DNA from 4 places in the Enterobacter sp. UPMP2061 genome. Region 4 is predicted to be linked to each of the others. Evidence: predicted binding sites of a transcription regulator. Region 4 holds the regulator's gene; each other region holds the start of a gene.
What was found. Region 4 encodes Fur, which represses iron uptake genes when iron is present. Its sites were predicted from a motif close to ATAATAATGAGAACNACTATCAA; they were not measured.
Positions count from the first base shown of each region.

Region 1: ACWKXX_RS11585 (siderophore-interacting protein) is a predicted target of Fur. The motif match lies at 2,503-2,525, and genes of this name have one in related genera.
Region 2: ACWKXX_RS16850 (TonB-dependent siderophore receptor) is a predicted target of Fur. The motif match lies at 2,516-2,538, and genes of this name have one in related genera.
Region 3: sodA (superoxide dismutase [Mn]) is a predicted target of Fur. The motif match lies at 3,171-3,193, and genes of this name have one in related genera.

Region 1 covers NZ_JBSKJP010000004.1:208,023-212,756, forward strand. The annotation lists gene ACWKXX_RS11570 (methyl-accepting chemotaxis protein) at 1-137, shown strand, start outside; gene ACWKXX_RS11575 (methyl-accepting chemotaxis protein) at 377-1,936, shown strand; gene ACWKXX_RS11580 (PadR family transcriptional regulator) at 1,933-2,427, opposite strand; gene ACWKXX_RS11585 (siderophore-interacting protein) at 2,573-3,337, shown strand; gene ACWKXX_RS11590 (DNA repair protein) at 3,338-4,507, opposite strand.
Region 2 covers NZ_JBSKJP010000009.1:103,965-108,698, reverse strand. The annotation lists gene ACWKXX_RS16855 (alpha,alpha-trehalase) at 1-303, shown strand, start outside; gene ACWKXX_RS16850 (TonB-dependent siderophore receptor) at 394-2,496, opposite strand; gene ycgR (flagellar brake protein YcgR) at 2,657-3,388, shown strand; gene emtA (membrane-bound lytic murein transglycosylase EmtA) at 3,426-4,037, opposite strand; gene ldcA (muramoyltetrapeptide carboxypeptidase) at 4,145-4,734, shown strand, end outside.
Region 3 covers NZ_JBSKJP010000012.1:48,977-53,710, reverse strand. The annotation lists gene rhaS (HTH-type transcriptional activator RhaS) at 185-1,021, shown strand; gene rhaR (HTH-type transcriptional activator RhaR) at 1,095-1,943, shown strand; gene rhaT (L-rhamnose/proton symporter RhaT) at 1,944-2,978, opposite strand; gene sodA (superoxide dismutase [Mn]) at 3,267-3,887, shown strand; gene yiiM (6-hydroxyaminopurine reductase) at 3,954-4,637, shown strand; gene cpxA (envelope stress sensor histidine kinase CpxA) at 4,681-4,734, opposite strand, start outside.
Region 4 covers NZ_JBSKJP010000001.1:417,199-421,932, forward strand. The annotation lists gene chiP (chitoporin ChiP) at 1-1,363, shown strand, start outside; gene chiQ (ChiQ/YbfN family lipoprotein) at 1,411-1,737, shown strand; gene fur (ferric iron uptake transcriptional regulator) at 1,880-2,326, opposite strand; gene fldA (flavodoxin FldA) at 2,618-3,148, opposite strand; gene ybfE (LexA regulated protein) at 3,304-3,591, opposite strand; gene ybfF (esterase) at 3,720-4,493, opposite strand; gene seqA (replication initiation negative regulator SeqA) at 4,677-4,734, shown strand, end outside.

The DNA of each region.
Region 1 (4,734 bases), on a different contig from region 4:
AGCTGACCCGTGCCGTGGCAGAGCTGGACAGCATTACGCAGAAAAATGCTGACCTGGTCGAAGAGAGCGCGCAGATTTCCGCGATGGTTAAGCACCGGGCCGGACGCCTTGAAGATGCGGTTACCGTGCTGCATTAAGAAATACATGCTTCGATAAAGCCGTTTATTCCTCCTGGGTAAACGGCTTTTTTGTTTTTCAGAATAAGTTATGTTGTTAATGAAATATTAAGTAACTAAAAAAAGCGCCCGGTTTTTAATTGTTACAATCCAGATTCATTGAGAGTGAAAAATAAAAAAACGATCAAAGTCATAAAGTTAGCGTGTTTCCTGTCGATAACAGCGATCGTCTGAGAAATAATCACATCGATGGGGTAAATATGTTCATACATGACGTAAAGATCGGCACGAAATTATTTCTGGCGTTTGGATTATTTATTGTCCTGATGGTCGTCAGCGCAAGCTTGTCTCTGATGAGCCTGAATCGGGCAAACAATGGAATGCAAACCATCCTTACCAGCGACTATCCAACGACGGTAAAAGCGAACCAGTTAATCGACAACTTCCAGGAATTTATAAGCACGCAGCAGCTCATGCTGCTGGACGAACAGGGGACGTACACGGCGCAATCAGAGCAGCGTCTGAAGGCGATCAGCGACCGCATCTCCGCAATCCTGAGCGAGCTGGACAACGCTCTCAAGGATAAAAAATCCCAACAGGTGCTGGCCGATATCCACGGCGTACGCCAGCAATATCTTGACTCGCGCTACCGCATTTTGCAGGCCGTGCAGAATAACGACCATGCGGGCGCGATAAACGAAATGATGACCAACACCCTGAATCTGCAACAGTCCTATAAAGCGAAAGTGCAGGCGCTGATTGCGATCCAGGACCATGAAATGCAGAGTGCGGGCGAGCAGGTGGAAGGCGATTTCCGCACCAATCGTCTCCTGCTGGTCCTGATTACGCTTTTCAGCGTCGCGGCAGCCAGCCTGACTGGCTGGTTCATTGTGCGATCCATTACCCGACCGCTGAACGACGCGGTGAATTTTGCGGAGGCCATTGCCGATGGCGATCTCACCGGCAGCATTACCTCGCACGGTAAAGATGAAACCGGACTGCTACTCACCGCACTGATGGAGATGAAAACGCGCCTGCTGGAGATTGTGCAGCAGGTGCAAACCGGATCGGAAAACATCTCCAGTGCCGCCGCGCAGATTGTCGCGGGAAACCAGGATCTGGCTGCCCGCACGGAGGAGCAGGCCAGTTCCGTTGAACAAACGGCCGCGTCGATGGAGCAGATCACCGCTACGGTGAAGAACACCGCGTCCCACACCGGAGAAGCGACGAACCTGTCTGCCGATGCGGCTGCTGTGGTCAAAAACAACGGCGAGATGATGAAGCAGGTCACCAGCAAGATGCGCCTGATTAACGAAACATCGAACAGGATGTCCGACATTATCGACCTGATCGACGCCATTGCCTTCCAGACTAATATTCTGGCGCTGAATGCGGCGGTCGAAGCAGCGCGCGCGGGTGAGCATGGTCGTGGCTTTGCGGTGGTGGCGGGCGAGGTACGCCAGCTCGCGCAGAAAAGTGCAACATCTGCGAGTGAGATCCGCCAGCTGATTGAAAGCTCCACAAGCCAGACGCAGGACGGCATGAACCTTGTGGAGAAGGCCAGCGGGCTTATCAACGGCATGGTCGGCAACGTAGAGGAGATGGACGTAATCCTGCGTGAGATTCGCCAGGCCAGCCACGAACAGACGGAAGGCATCTCGCAGATCAACAGCGCGATTGGCCTGATAGACGCCACCACCCAGCAGAACTCCGCGCTGGTGGAGGAGTCCGTTGCGGCGGCGGCATCCCTTAACGAACAGGCGATGCACCTGAAAGAGCTGGTTCGCGTGTTCCGCGTGAGCGACGGCGTGCTGGCTTAATCCAGCTGGGAGATCTCCAGCGCCGCGCGGTCAATCACGCCGATAATCTGTTTCAACTGCGCGTCGCTGAGCTCTCCCTGATTAACCTTCAGATCCAGAACCGCTTTGAAGTTATCCAGCGCCCGCTTCATCTGCGGGTTTTTGCGCAGCTGGAAACCGACGGAGCGCGCCTTGATACGCGTCTGGATCTGCTCCAGCTGTTCCCGGTTGTCATCCAGCCACTGTTCTCCGGCGGCGTTAATCGCAATCCGCTTACGGCCGTTCTCTTCTTCGGTAATGGTGATAAGCGCCTGATCCTGCAAGTAATCCAGCGTCGGATAGATCACGCCAGGGCTAGGCGTGTAATGTCCCTGCGTCAGGTTTTCGATCTCTTTGATCAGCTCGTAACCATGGCTCGCGTTGCGGGTCAGGATATCCAGGATCACCAGCCGCAAATCGCCATGACCAAAAAATCGTGGCCGGCGTCCGCCGCCGTCGTGTTCGTGTCGCATGTTTTTCCCTCAATTTGATATATCTAAACTATATCTAAGATATATTCAGATGTAATCTAAAAAATCTTGATTTCTTAGTTAATAGCAATCATTATCATTAAAAATTCATTCCGATATATCGTATTCACCTGAGAAGGGCATCAACATGGCATCTACCCGTTACCCTCAACGTGTCCGCAATGACCTGCGTTTTCGTGAGCTGAACGTGCTGCGCACTGAGCGAGTCAGCGCAGGATTTCAGCGCATTGTGCTAGGCGGCGAGGCGCTGGAGGGCTTTAGCTCTCGCGGCTTTGACGACCATACCAAAGTCTTTTTCCCGGCACCGGGCACCACTTTCGTGCCGCCTGTGGTGACCGATGAAGGCATCGACTGGGGCGACGGCGCGCGTCCGCAGGCACGTGACTATACCCCGCTGTACGATGACGAAAAACATGAGCTGGCGCTCGATTTCTTCGTTCATGATGGCGGCATTGCCAGCAACTGGGCGGTAGAGGCTAAGGTGGGCGACAAGCTGACCATCGGCGGGCCGCGCGGTTCGCTGGTGGTGCCGGAAGATTACGCCTGGCAGCTGTACGTGTGCGACGAGTCGGGGATGCCCGCGCTGCGCCGGCGCTTAGAAGGCATCGCAAAACTGCCTGTTCGCCCGGCGATCCACGCCATTGTCACCGTGGGCGATGCGGCGTATCAGGACTATCTGGCGCACCTGAGCGGGTTCAACATCACCTGGGTTATCGGCCACAACGAGCAGGCGGTGGCCGACCATCTTGCAGCGCTGGACGTGCCGGAAGAGGATTACTTTATCTGGCTGACCGGGGAGGGGAAGGTGGTGAAACGCCTGAGCCGTCAGTTTGAAAGCGACGCAATTGACCCACAGCTGGTGCGTGCCAGCGCGTACTGGCACGCCAAATAATCAGGCAGCGGGATCCAGCTGCGCTTCGCTCACCTGATGTTCGAGCGAGGCGCATACCTCTTTCAGCGCTTTCTCCTGCTGGGCAAAGTAGGCTTCCATATTGCTGAGCGACGAGACGAGCAGCCAGGACTCTTCTTTCTCCAGCTCTGCCAGCTCGTTCACCAGGGTATCGATTTGCTCACGCACCTGCGCCATCTTTTTACGAATACGTTCCAGGTCGTTCAGCCTGTCGCTCGCCATCATCGGTTCGAATCCTTGTTGCAGACGGGCGACCAGCGAGCGAATGGCCTTCACGTCGCCGCGCTGTTTGGCCTGGTTGAGTTGCACCATCATCCTGTTGGCTTCCTCTTTTAAATCATCGGCAACCAGATCCGGGTGGCATAGCTTGCTCGCCTGACGCCAGAGCCGCTTCAGCTCGTTCCGATCCTCTTCAGAGAGATCCTTGCCTTTACGCAGGCGAACTTCGGCATCATGATGCTGTTCGCGATACTTCCTGTACTCTTCATTGGCCTCATCGCGCGCCTGACGTGCCGGCTCTTCTTCACGCGTTAAACCGGTCTCCAGCTCCATCGCTTCGGCCAGCAGGTTGGCAATCAGATTGCTTTGCTGCTGAAGATGCTTGCGCACCTCTGCCGCCTGAACGGAATCCGCAGGCAGATCTCGCCAGCGCCGGGTGAGCGTTGTCAGAACCTCTACGGCCTGCGCCATATAGTCCTGGCAGCGGCGGTAATCCTCTTCCCGACGACGCGTCTCCGCCTGCTGACGACGCAGGTTAAGCTCCGCCAGCGTTTTACGCAGGGCGAGGATCTGCTGCATCAACGGCCCGAGGCGGGAGAAATAGAGATCGTTGAACTCATCAAGCTGCTGTACCCGGGCGTTACGGCGATCAATCAGATCGCGCAGACGCTCTTCCAGGGCTTTCAGCTCCAGCTTGCTGGCCGCCAGCTGTGGGTCACGCCACGGGGTAACGGCGCGCTGGCTTTGCAGCCAGGCGGTGATAGCGCGAAGGGCTGCGGTGTAGTTTTTCTGCTCAAGCGCCGCGACGATGGACAGGAGATCATCGTCAAAGGCTTCCTCTTTGAGACGTTTCAGCTGGCTCCGGATGATGTCGTCATCTTCCAGCTCAATGGCATTTTTAATGATTTCTAGCCGTTTGATCGGTGTGCTCATGATGCCTTTCGCTCTGGCGCTTAAGTATTTGAGTTAAGGTTAGTTGTTGTAAAAGCTACAGGAAATAATACACACGGATGATGATCGGCGCGATGGGGGATTTCTTTAGTTTTTAGGGTTTGTGAAAGAGTGAGAGTTATTGAATCTTCCTTCTGGAACGGGGTGCGCGAGGTTAAATGTGACCTTAGAGTTCACTTTTGAATGCGGGAGCCGAGAAACTCGAAAAT
Region 2 (4,734 bases), on a different contig from region 4:
GAAGGGTTGCAGAACTATGGTCAGCAGAAAGTGGCGATGGACGTAACCTGGCGTTTCCTGAAAAACGTTCAGCATACCTACGATCGCGAGAAGAAACTGGTTGAGAAGTACGATGTCTCTTCGACCGGTACCGGCGGTGGCGGCGGTGAGTATCCGTTGCAGGACGGTTTCGGCTGGAGTAACGGCGTGACGCTCAGGATGCTGGACATGGTCTGTCCGAAAGAGAAGCCGTGCGACAGCGTACCGGAGAATCAGCCTGCGGCAAACGATGATGTTGCACCTGCGAAACAGGCGGCGCAGTAGCGCCCCTCACCCTGACCCTCTCCCCGGTGGGGCGAGGGGATGGTTCCGTGCAATAGATTGGCCCGGTAGCGAAGCGCCACCGGGCTTTTTTCAGAAGCTGTAACTCGCCCCGACCTGGAACGTGCGGTCGCGGCCTATCCAGCAGTTGGTCGCGTCATAGCAGGTGAGCGTCTCTTTGTTGGTGACGTTCTGCGCGCTCGCTTTCAACGTCAGCCCCTCCAGCGATGGCGCCAGCTCGCCCATGCGGTAAGACGCCGCCAGATCGTATTGCGTCGTACCGCCCAGCTTGCCTGCGTCGTTGGCTGGCGAGATCTCCATCGGCCCGGTGTAGCGTGCCCCTGCCCCCAGCGTTAACCCTCTCAGCGGCGTGCTGTCAAAGGTGTAATCTCCCCACAGATTAAAGGCGTTCTCAGGGGCCTGCGTCGGTCGTTTGCCCTGGTACTTGTCATCTTCGGTATTGATGGCGTGGGTGTAGGCATAGTTGGCAATCAGCGTCAGGTTATCCGTTGGACGACTCATAGCGGAAAGCTCCGCACCTTTCGATTCCACTTCCCCGGTCTGGCGATAGTTGAGGAAGCCCGGATCGCTGGTCACCACATTTTTCTGACGAATGTTAAACACCGAGGCGGTGAAGGTGGTTGCGTATTCCGCCAGCAGGTATTTCACCCCACCCTCCACCTGCTTGCTGGTGGTGGGCTTAACGTCTTTCGCGGTCAGCGTGCCCTGCGGCGATACCGGGGCGAACCCTTCCGAATAGCTGATAAACGGCGAGAGACCATTGTCGAAGGCATAAAGCGCGCCCAGTCGCTTGGTGAGGCGATCCTGCGATACCCAGGCTTTGTCACCGTTTTGCAGATAGTTGGTGGTGACGGAACGGTAGTCGTCATAGCGCAGGCTGGCCAACACGTTCAGCCCGCCAAACGCAATCTGATCCTGGAGGTAATAGCCATTCTGCTGATAGCTGAGACGGTTTTTCTGCGCGGTTTCAAGCCCCAGCGCATCGTTATCGATCTGCGAGTGATCCGGATTACGCATATCGATACCCGGTGTGGACGAGGCGTAACGATAATGGAAGTGAGAGTTCAGCTTCTGGTAGTCAAAGCCCGCCAGCAGATGATGTTTCCAGTCCCCCAGCGCGACGGTTCGGGTGACCTGGTTATCAATGTTGAAGCTCTGTAAATCTTCATCCGTGGTATAGGCGAAGCGGTTAAGCTGGTAGACCTCGCTGCCCGTCCCGGTTGAATAGGCGCTGCGCTGGTGGGTGTCCACGTCAAAGTAGCGCGCTTTCTGATTAAAGCCCCAGCCACTGTCAAACTCGTGCTCAAAGCTGTAGCCCAGCATCCACTGGCGCTGCTTAAAGCCGCTCCACTCATCCCCGGCATAGTCACGACGATCGGCGTATTTAGACCGCAGATAGCTAAGCGGCATCGGATCAGACGGCGTCAGGCTCGGCGTATTTTGCGCCAGCGCGTCAATGGTCAGGCGCGTTTTGTCATCCGGCTGCCAGGTCACGGAGGGGGCCACCAGATAGTTTTCATAGCGCGTGGTGTGCGCCTGTTCGTCACTCTCTGTCGCTTTACCCAGCAGGCGATAGTTCCAGTCGCTGGTCGCAATCTGCCCCGTGGAATCCAGGTACCCCTCTTTCAGATTGCGGTTTCCGGTGTTAAAGCCCAGTTCTGTTTTCGCCTCTTTCTGCGGCTTTTTACTCTGAATATTGACCAGCCCGCCCGGGGAGCCACCGCCATACAGCACGGATGACGGCCCCTTCAGGATATCGACGCTCTCAATCAGCAGCGGATCGATTCGCGCTTTAGTGTTCCCGGTGACGTTATAGGGAAGTTGCAGGCCGTTGTAGAACTCCTGCTCGACGTTGAACCCGCGGATTTTGTACTCGCTCATGTAAGAGGTGCTCCCGCGCACCTCCGTGGAAACGCCCGGCGCATAGCGCAGGATCTCGTTTACCGAACTGGCGTGCCGCTGCTCAATCTCTTTAGCGGCGATGGTGTTGATCACCTGGGGCGTTTTACTTTCCGCGACGGCTGATTTCGTGGCGCTGTTGGTCCAGGCAGGGAGCGCGCTGCCCTGCTCTGTACCGGTCACCACGATGGTGGGTTCTTCTGCAAAAGCCTGTGTTTGCAATGCCAGCGTGACGGCGCCTGCCAACGCGCATAACGCAAAACGTGAGGTGCTCATAGTGTCGTCTTGTTAGTAGATGCTATTGGGAACGCCAATTATTATCATTTCCATTAGCAAATCAATATCGGCGGAGAAAAACAGATCGTTTGTATTAAGTTTCATGCCAGCGTGCCGATAACCCAGAGACAGTCTGTCATCTATCGAGGAGCCATCTGGCGTGAGTAGCTACAGTGAGCAGTTCCTGAAACAAAATCCGCTGGCTGTATTAGGGGTGTTACGCGACCTGAAAAAGGGCGAGGTGCCGCTGCGCATCAACTGGTCAACCAGCCAGTTTATCAGCAAGATCCTGGACGTGACGGCAGAACACCTGATCGTGGATCTGGGTAGCCAGAGCGAAGAAAACCGTGCCGCGCTCCAGGCAGAAAACCTCTCGGTGATGGCCGAAACGCAGGGGGCTAAAGTCGAGTTTATACTGCCCCGCCTGACCACGATCGCGTACCAGGGTTTGCCTGCGTTTATCGCTCCCCTGCCCGCTAACCTCTGGTTCGTGCAACGCCGCGAGTTTTTTCGCATCAGCGCCCCGCTTCACCCGGCCTATTTCTGTAAGGCAAAAATGCCGGACAAAAAAGAGATCCGCTTTCGTCTCTTCGACCTGTCACTGGGCGGGATGGGCGCGTTAATGGATACGCCGAAGCCGGAAGGACTGGTGGAAGGCATGCGTTTTAGTCAGATTGAGCTGGATATGGGCGGATGGGGACGCTTCTGGTTTGACGCCCAGCTGATTGCCATCAGCGAGCGTAAGGTGGTGGACAGCAAAAACGAAACCATTACCACGCCGCGATTGAGCTTTCGCTTTCTGAATGTCGGGCCAGGCGCCGAACGCGAACTACAGCGCATCATCTTCTCACTGGAGCGTGAAGCGCGGGAACGCGCGAACAAAGTGCGCTGAAAGGCGTCGGGCAGCATGCTGCCGCCCGACAAAGGCGTTACATGGCGTCCATCGCTTTCTGTACTTTCCAGATATAACGTGGAGCCTGTGCTGACGGATGATTCTTCACAACGTGCTCGAAGAATTCATCTTTATCCATATCGTTAATCTCTTCTATCGCCTCTTTGCGATCGGATGAGAAGGTTCGGAGCAGCGCGCCGGCTCCGTTAACGTACGACACCACCAGCGCATATTGCATCACTTCCGGATCGTCAATCCCCTTCAGAATGCCATGCTCGAGAATACTCAGGTAAGCGGTTCCCATAGAGATATTACGTTCCGGGTTTTTCAGCTCGCTGGTGGATGGCTGTCCCTTCCAGCCCATGTAGCGATAGACCTCTCTTCCCGCCGTCGAGGCTTTTAACTGCATCAGCCCCACCGCATTCGATTTACTCACCAGCGTCGGGTTGCCACCGGATTCCACGGCAATGATCGCCGTGATCAGACGCGGGCTCACGCCCCAGGCCTTCCCGGCTTGTTCGCTGATCGGCATCCACTGCATGGCCCGCTTTACCGGCACTTCAGGGTTCCAGGGGGGATTTTGATAATCATGTTTTGAACTACAGCCAGCGAGCAGCACAATCAAAAAAGCAAACCATCTCAATTTCACGTCATCTATCCTTATAGCCGGTCATCGCGGTACGTCGCCCCTTGAAGCAGGCGGCGTATAAGCGGCATGATATAGACAATTAGATTCTCATTCAGCAAGGAATTGCCATGCCTCAGTTTCATCTCATCGCACCGTCAGGCTACTGCATCAACCAGGAGGCGGCACAGCGGGGCGTTCAGCGCCTGCTGGAAATGGGCCATCAGGTAGAAAATCAGACAATTATCCCCCGCCGCATGCAGCGTTTTGCCGGTACGGAGGCGCAGAGACTGAGCGATATCAACAGCCTGACGACGCTGGAAGGTGAAAACACCATTGTGCTGGCCGTGCGCGGCGGCTATGGCGCAAGCCGGCTGCTGGAGAGCATCGACTGGGCCGGGCTGGCCGCGCGCCAGCAGCAGGATCCGCTGTTAATCTGCGGACACAGCGATTTCACGGCGATCCAGCTCGGCCTGCTTGCGTTGCATAACGTCATTACCTTTAGCGGCCCGATGCTGGCCGGCAACTTTGGTGCGCCGGAGCTGGATGCATTTACGCAGGACCATTTCTGGCGCGCCCTGCAAAACCCGACGTTCACCGTCGAGTGGCAAGGCAATGGACCGCACTGGGAATGTGAAGGACAGCTGTGGGGCGGCAACCTCGCGATGCTGGTGTCGCTGATTGGAACGCCGTGGCTGCCGCAGATCACGGACGGCATACT
Region 3 (4,734 bases), on a different contig from region 4:
GAGTTCACAGTTTCCAGTAATGGCGGGGTTTGCAGGCAGTGTGACGCTGACCGCATTTCCTGATCTTTCCGCCTGTTTCTTGAAAAACCGACAGCTTTTGCGCGGTTTGCTGTCAAAAATTTAAGGTGAGCGTGGAAGGCCTTAATTACTATTTTGAGAACTTTTCTCATTGGTGGGGGCCGTTATGACCGTACTGCACAGCGTCGATTTTTTTCCTTCGGGGGCTTCGCCGGTCGCGATTGAGCCACGGCTGCCTCAGGCTGCGTTCCCGGAGCATCATCATGATTTTCATGAAATTGTGATTGTTGAGCACGGAACGGGCATCCACGTGTTTAACGGTCAGCCGTATACCATCAGCGGCGGTACGGTGTGCTTCGTGCGCGATCACGACAGGCACCTGTATGAACATACCGACAACCTTTGCCTGACCAATGTGCTCTATCGTTCTCCGGATGCGTTCCAGTTTCTCTCCGGGCTGAATCAGCTGTTGCCGCAGGAGAAGGACGGTCACTACCCCTCGCACTGGCGGGTGAATCAGTCCACGTTGCAGCAGGTGCGTCAGCTGGTGAGCCAGATGGAGCAGAGCGAGGATGGACAGGAGACGCACGCCATTGCTACCCGCGAGCTGCTGTTTATGCAGCTGCTGGTGCTGCTGCGGCGCAGCAGCCTGGTGGAAGGGCTGGAAAATAACGACGCGCGCCTGAACCAGCTGATGGCCTGGCTGGAAGATCATTTTGCCGAAGATGTCTGCTGGGAAACGCTGGCGGATGACTTTTCGCTCTCGCTGCGCACGCTGCATCGTCAGCTCAAGCAGCATACCGGGCTGACGCCGCAGCGCTACCTCAACCGTCTGCGCCTGATCAAAGCGCGGCACCTTTTACGTCATACCGACGAAAGCGTCACCGATATCGCCTATCGCTGCGGATTCGGCGACAGTAACCACTTTTCGACGCTTTTTCGCCGGGAGTTTAACTGGTCGCCGCGCGATATTCGTCAGGGGAAAGACGCGTTGCTTCAGTAACGCGAGGGCAGTCACCGTTTTTTTGCTGCAAAAAGGCTAATAATGTCCGGTTATTCGCCGTAGAGGTTGTGGTGTGGCTGCTCAGCTCATTCTTCGCAAAGGTGATTTTTTTGCCTCCGCGAGTCAGGCCGTCGCGGTGGCCGACCGCTACCCGCAAAACGTCTTTGCCGAGCACACCCACGAGTTTTGCGAGCTGGTGCTGGTATGGCGAGGCAACGGCCTGCACGTCCTCAACGACCGCCCCTACCGCATCACGCGCGGAGACCTGTTCTACATCCGCGCTGAAGACAAACACTCCTACGCCTCGGTTAACGATCTGGTGTTGCAGAACGTCATCTACTGCCCCGACAGACTTAAACTGAATGTCGACTGGGCGGGCAATATCCCCCGTTTTCATGATGCCAGAGGCGAACCGCACTGGCGCTTAAGCAGCAACGGCATGGCTCAGGTGCGCCAGACGATTTCCCAGCTGGAGCAGGAGAGCCAGAAGAGCGATCCGGTGGCAAACCAGATGTCGGAGCTGCTTTTTGCCCAGCTGGTGATGACCCTGAAGCGGCATCGTTACGCTACGGATAATCCCTCTGCTACCACGCAGGAAGCGCTGCTGGATAAGCTCATCACCCGGCTTGCGGGCAGTCTGAACAAGAGTTTCGTGCTGGAAAAATTCTGCGAGCAGGAGCAGTGCAGCGAGCGCGCGCTGCGCCAGCAGTTCCGCACCCAGACGGGGATGACGGTCAACCACTATCTGCGCCAGCTGCGCATCTGCCACGCCCAGTACCTGTTACAGCATACGGAGCTGATGGTGAGTGAAGTGGCGATGCGCTGCGGCTTTGAGGACAGTAACTACTTTTCGGTGGTGTTTAACCGTGAGGTGGGGATGACGCCGGTTCAGTGGCGTCATCGCAGTCGAAAGGCAGCGTAATCAGTTCGCCATGCCGAGGCCGACGATATTGGCCGCAATGATAATCACCACACAGCCCAGGCTCAGCACGCCAACCGGACGACGCCCGGCATTGTTCCACTCTTTCAGCACCAGCCCAACCAGCCCGCCGCACAGCACGTAGAAGCTCATGTGCAGCATCCAGCTCATGTAGTCATACTGCGCCGGAATACTGGCGTGACCCCAGGCGTAGAAGAAGAATTGCAGATACCACATCAGACCGCCGAGGGCGGAGAGCAGGACGTTGGTGACGATCAGCGGTTTTGCCAGCGAGAAGTCGGCTTTTACCGACAGGTTCTTCACTTTTGCCAGACGAATGAAGCAGAAGCCGAGGTTTACCAGCGCGCCGCCGCCCATGATCACCACGTAGCTTGGCAGGGCAGCGTACAGCGGATCGACGCCCAGCGCCGCAGCGGCGTCGTGCATCGGTTTGGCGGCGTTCATGGCGAACGACATGCCCGCCGAGAATACGCCGCACATCACCGCCAGCAGCAGCCCTTTCTTCAGGTTGAACTCTTCGGCTTTGATGCCCATCTTGCGTTCTTTCAGCTGGCCTGCGCGGGTGACGATGCCCACGCCGATCACCGCCACCAGCACGCCCAGCAGCGTCATTCGCCCGCCCTGAGTGTTGATCAGCACGTCGAAGTGGCCGTTGAGGATTGGTGTCATCAGGGTGCCAACAATCAGCGTAATGCCAATCGCGATGCCAATCCCCATCGACATGCCTAGGTAGCGCATGGTGAGGCCGTAGTTGATATTACCGATGCCCCACATCGCGCCGAACAGGAATACCGGCAGCAGGGTGGAGGCGTTGAAGGAGGAGAAGTAGCCCCAGAAATCGGGCAGCAGCATGGCGCTGATTGTCCACGGCAAAATCAGCCAGGACACGGTGCCGCCAACGGACCACATGGTTTCCCATGACCAGCCTTTCACCTTTTTAAACGGGGCATAGAAACAGGCTGCACTGGCCGCGCCTATCAAATGCCAGAAAATACCCATCGTAATCGCATGATTCATTTTTACATCCTCATCGTTTTTATAGCCGGAGGCTTCCCGCCGACTTGATGAGTGTAAAAATGAGGCGGTTTGGGAACCTTCAGAAGGTTGCCGCACTTTTGTTCAGGATGGCAATCACCACGTTAAGCACGTGAGCAGACTCACAATTTTGTCATTTATCAAAAATCTAATAACCTTATAAAAACTACGGCATTGATAATCATTTTCAATATCATTTAATTAACTATAATGAACCAACTGCTTACGCGGCATTAACAGCTGTGCCGCCCGACAATAATGGAGAGGATTATGAGTTATACACTGCCATCCCTGCCGTATGCCTACGACGCACTGGAACCGCATTTCGACAAGCAGACGATGGAAATCCATCACACTAAACACCACCAGACCTATGTGAACAACGCGAATGCTGCGCTGGAAAGCCTGCCAGAGTTCGCTAATCTGCCTGTTGAAGAGCTGATCACCAAACTGGACCAGCTGCCGGCAGACAAGAAAACCGTGCTGCGCAACAACGCGGGCGGTCACGCTAACCACAGCCTGTTCTGGAAAGGCCTGAAAACCGGCACCACCCTTCAGGGCGACCTGAAAGCGGCTATCGAGCGTGACTTCGGTTCCGTTGACAACTTCAAAGCGGAATTCGAAAAAGCCGCTGCAACCCGTTTCGGCTCTGGCTGGGCGTGGCTGGTCCTGAAAGGTGACAAACTGGCGGTCGTTTCTACCGCTAACCAGGACTCCCCGCTGATGGGTGAAGCTATCTCTGGCGCATCCGGCTTCCCAATTCTGGGTCTGGACGTGTGGGAACACGCTTACTACCTGAAGTTCCAGAACCGTCGCCCTGACTACATCAAAGCCTTCTGGGATGTAGTGAACTGGGACGAAGCAGCAGCGCGTTTCGCCGCTAAAAAATAAGGTTGCATTGACGCCTGTGAGAAGCGAGTCTGATGACTCGCTTTTTTTGTATCTGAAGGAGTGGAGATGCATTACCCGGTGAATGTGTTTACAGGCAAGGTAAGGGAGTACGAAGGCAGCCGCCCGAGCGCCATCGCCAAAGTGCAGGTCGACGGTGAGCTGACGTTGACCGATCTCGGGCTTGCGGGTGACCAGCAGGCTGAAAAGAAAATCCACGGCGGGCCCGATCGCGCGCTGTGCCACTATCCGCGCGAGCACTATCAGCACTGGAAAGCCGAATTTCCTGAACAGGCGGACCTCTTCGTCGCCCCCGCGTTTGGCGAAAATCTCTCAACGGAGGGGCTGACGGAGAAGAACGTCTTTATCGGCGATATTTACCGCTGGGGCGATGCTTTGATTCAGGTCACCCAGCCGCGCTCACCGTGCTTTAAGCTTAATTACCATTTCGGCATTCAGGATATGTCGGCCCAGCTGCAAAACGCGGGTAAAACCGGCTGGCTGTATCGCGTTGTGCAGGCGGGACAGGTTTCGGCGGATGCGCCGCTTGAGCTGGCTTCGCGCCTGAGTGAGGTGTCGGTGTACGAGGCCTGCGCAATTGCCTGGCATATGCCGTTTGATGACGAGCAGTATCACCGCCTGCTGTCAGCGGCGGGATTATCCACCAGCTGGACCAGAACGATGCAGAAGCGGCGGATAAGCGGCAAGATCGAGAGTAGTTCGCGGAGATTGTGGGGGAAAGAGGTTCCGTAGAAAGTAGGCCGGGTAAGGCGAAGCCGCCACCCGGCACATACGGTTACGAACGCTTATACAGCGGCAGCCACAGCGTTAACCTCAGCCCGCCCAGCGG
Region 4 (4,734 bases):
GCTGGCTATCGCCGGTGTGACAGCAATGTCGGGCCTGGTGGTTGCGCCAGAGGCAAAAGCAGCAGGTTTCATCGAAGATTCCACCCTCACGGGCGGTATTTATTACTGGCAGCGTGAGCGTGACCGTAAAGACGTCACTGAAGATAAATACAAAACCAACCTTTCTCACTCGACCTGGAACGCTAACCTTGATTTCCAGTCGGGATATGCCGCCGATATGTTCGGGATCGATATTGCAGCGTTCACCGCAATTGAAATGGCCGAAAATGGCGACAGCGGCCATCCGAACGAAATTGCGTTCTCCTCCAGCAATAAAGCCTACGACGAAGACTGGTCCGGCGATAAAAGCGGAATCAGCCTGTATAAAGCGGCTGCAAAATTCAAATATGGTCCGGTCTGGGCGCGTGGAGGTTATATCCAGCCAACCGGCCAGACGCTGTTAGCACCGCACTGGAGCTTTATGCCAGGTACCTATCAGGGTGCGGAAGCCGGTGCTAATTTTGACTACGGCGATGCGGGGGCGTTGAGCTTCTCCTATATGTGGACCAACGAGTACAAAGCGCCGTGGCACATTGAGATGGACAAGTTCTATCAGAATGATAAAAAAACCAAAGTTGATTATCTCCACTCGCTGGGGGCGAAGTACGACTTCAAAAACGATCTGGTGCTGGAAGCTGCTTTTGGTCAGGCTGAAGGCTATATCGATCAGTACTTTGCTAAAGCCAGCTACAAATTTGATATCGCGGGTAGCCCGCTGAGCACCAGCTATCAGTTCTACGGTACGCGCGACAAAGTCAGTGATGGCAGCGTAAATGATATCTATGACGGCACCGCGTGGTTACAGGCGTTGACCTTCGGCTACAAGGTAGGTCAGGTTGATTTACGTCTGGAGGGAACATGGGTCAAGGCAGAAGGGCAGCAGGGCTACTTCCTGCAACGTATGACGCCAACCTACGCCTCTTCCAATGGTCGTCTGGATATCTGGTGGGATAACCGCTCTGACTTCAACGCCGACGGCGAAAAGGCGGTCTTCTTCGGCGCAATGTATGACCTGAAGAACTGGAACCTGCCTGGCTGGGCAGTGGGTGCGTCCTACGCGTACGCCTGGGACGCGAAGCCAGCAGATATGGCTACGCCAGACGCCTACTACGATCCGAATTACCGTCTGAAAGAGTCTTCATACAGTCTGGATGCGATTTACACCCTTCAGGAGGGCCGTGCGAAAGGCACGATGTTCAAACTGCACTTCACCCAGTATGACAACCACTCCGATATCCCGAGCTACGCGGGCGGTTACGGCAACATCTTCCAGGATGAACGTGACGTGAAATTCATGGTCATTGCGCCATTCACAATCTTCTGATGAATACGCAGGCGGGCGAAATCCCGCCTGCATGGAGACTGCATATGATGAAAAAAATGGTAATCGTTGCGCTGCTGGCATCGGGGCTGGTGGCGTGTGCGCAGGATCAGGCGCAGAAAGAAGACTCCCGTCTGAAGGAGGCGTATAGCGCCTGCATCAATACAGCACAAGGATCGCCAGAGAAGATTGAAGCCTGCCAGAGCGTGCTGAATGTGCTGAAAAAAGAGAAAGCGCATGAGCAGTTTGCGACGCAGGAAAATGTTCGCGTGATGGATTACCAGGCCTGTATCCAGGCGCGGAAAAGCGGTAACGATCAGGAAGTGGCGAAGCGTTGCGATAAGATCTGGGACGAGATTCGCAATAACAATAAATAAGTTGCTTTATGCCCGGTGGCGCTGCGCTTACCGGGCCTACAACGGTGTCACAGCCCGTAGGCCCGGTAAGCGCAGCGCCACCGGACTTTTTTCAGGCAAAAAAAAGCCAACCTTACGGCTGGCTCAGAGTATGAACACGATATTATTTCGCGTCGTGCGCGTGGTCGTCTTCGCGGCAATCGCCTTCAGCGCAGTGACCGTACAGGTACAGGCTGTGGTTGGTCAGGCGGATGCCATGACGGGCGGCGATTTCACGCTGGCGTGATTCAATGGAATCATCGCTAAATTCAATGACCTTGCCACAGTCGAGGCAGATCAGGTGATCGTGGTGATGCTGCTGAGTCAGCTCGAACACGGATTTACCGCCTTCGAAATTATGACGAGTAACAATGCCCGCGTCATCAAACTGGTTCAGCACACGATAGACGGTTGCCAGCCCAATCTCTTCACCCATATCGATAAGACGCTTATAAAGGTCTTCCGCACTGACATGGTGATTGTCTGGCCCCTGAAGCACTTCAAGGATTTTTAACCGAGGAAGCGTTACTTTCAGGCCAGCTTTCTTTAATGCGGTATTGTTGTCAGTCATGCGGAATCTGTCCTGTTGCTAAACGATTCACTTCAAAAGAAGAAGTGACAGAAAATGCACTTGGGATAATGCGTCTCATTATAGAACTGCCATGGCTAAATGAAAACTGCAAGTCTCAAGCAAAGTATGCTTATAAAAACGTGGTATCACCAACAAACTTGTTCGATGGCACCCACTTTTTACCAGGGGGATATTGTACAGGTCTGGGCGAAAAAGTTAAAAGTTTGTAGCAATTAATTTAATCGGTTTTACCTGGAAAACGGGCGCAACCGGAGTTGCGCCGCAGGGATATCAGGCGTTAAGGATATCGTCCAGGTTCAGCTCTTCACGAACCTGCTTAACCCATTTTTCTACACGCTCAGCGGTCAGCTCTGGCTGACGGTCTTCATCAATGGCCAGGCCAACGAAGTGATCGTCATCTGCCAGACCTTTGGACGCTTCGAAATGGTAACCCGCCGTTGGCCAGTGACCGACGATCGCCGCACCGCGTGGCTCAATGATGTCGCGAATAGTGCCCAGCGCATCACAGAAATACTCAGCATAGTCTTCCTGATCGCCACAGCCAAACAGGGCAACCAGCTTGCCGTTGAAGTCTACTTCTTCCAGCGTCGGGAAGAAATCGTCCCAGTCACACTGTGCTTCACCGTAGTACCAGGTCGGGATGCCCAGCAGCAGGATGTCATAGCCCTCGAGATCTTCTTTGCTGCTCTTGGCGATGTCATGCACATCAGCAACGTCTTTACCGAGCTGTTTTTGAATGTTTTTTGCGATATTTTCAGTATTGCCGGTATCACTGCCAAAGAAAATGCCGATGATTGCCATGAGTAAAATAACCTCTTGAAACTTAATGGTATGGTGGCGCAAATTGTCCACGGATAAGGGCAATAATAGCAGAACAGGCAACCCTGCGGAAACAGCTATCACGCAGGACTGCACTCTGTGCTACATGAAAAAGGTAATATTGGGGATTTTCTGACTCACGCCTTGCCGCGTAACGTCTCAAGCTGGGCGATCAGCATCTCTTCGATCAGTTCGCTGCGGCTGATGTTGCGCGCGTCAGCTAACTCGTTAAGCGCATCGACGGCATCGGCATTCAGCTTCAGTTCGACACGCTTAAGCCCACGATTTTTATCGCGTTTAAGCTGGTTGCGTTTATTGATACGCAGCTGTTCATCGCGCGAAAGCGGATTCGTTTTCGGTCGTCCCGGTCGACGCTCATTCGCGAACAGATCTAGTGTCGTACGGTCCGTTTGTTCTTTGGCCATGATTCTGAGACTTCGGGGGAAACACGCCGCCCTGCTAATGCCCGGGCGATAAGCGCGCCATCATACATCACCCAAATCCACACGCCAACGACTGGAAGCCCGTCGTCTTCCGGTCGCTGGCTTTTTAATCAATTCGCTGTATCAGTAAGATAGCGGCGAATGGCGCGCAGGACGGCATCCGGTTTTTCCGCGTGTACCCAGTGCCCGGCACCCGCAATAACGTGAGCGCGAGCCTGCGGGAATTGCGCCAGCAGCGTGTCACGGTATGCATCAGTGACGTAAGGGGAGTTGCCGCCGCGAATAAAAAGGGTAGGGTGCGGCCAGGCGGGGACGGTTTCCCAGCCCACAATATGCGAATACTGATCCCACAATACCGGGACGTTAAAGCGCCATTGTCCGTCAACAAACGATTTCAGCAGGAACTGGACCACGCCTTCCTCATCAAGATGCTCACGCATAACGGCAGCCGCCTGCTGGCGGGTTGCGACACCCGCTTCGGTGACCGCATTGATGGCGGCAAAAATCTCATCGTGACGGCGAACGTCGTAATTGACGGGCGCAACGTCGATGACCACCAGCCCGGAAATTCGCTCAGGGGCCAGCGCAGTGAGCGCCATCACCGCTTTGCCGCCCATTGAATGCCCGATAAGCGTCGCTTTCTGGATATTATTCGCATCGAGGGTGTCCCGCAGATCCTGCGCCATGGCTGCGTAGGTCATCTCCTCCGAGCGCCCAGAAAGACCGTGATTGCGCATATCAACCTGGAGGATCGCGTGATCGGCCACTAAATCGCGCGCAAGCACACCCAGATTATCCAGGCTACCAAACAGGCCGTGAACCAGTACGATGGGAGAATTATTGTTCGGCGATTGTGCAGTTTGCGCTCGGGTATTCAATTTCATGGCAAAGTTCTTTTTTTAGGTTTGTCAGGTTAGGGTATCATGTTGACCATTCTGCCGCCCGGGGGCAAGGATCCAGTTTAATCTGACTTTTGCCGCCAACCTGGTTTGACGCTATCCGCTGTTGGGATTTGACCTTATAATCTCAACGACTTGTATTCAGATAAGATATCGCACTGGATTAAGATGAAAACAATCGAAGTTGATGACGAACTCTATCAGTATATTGCCAGCCAGACGCGGC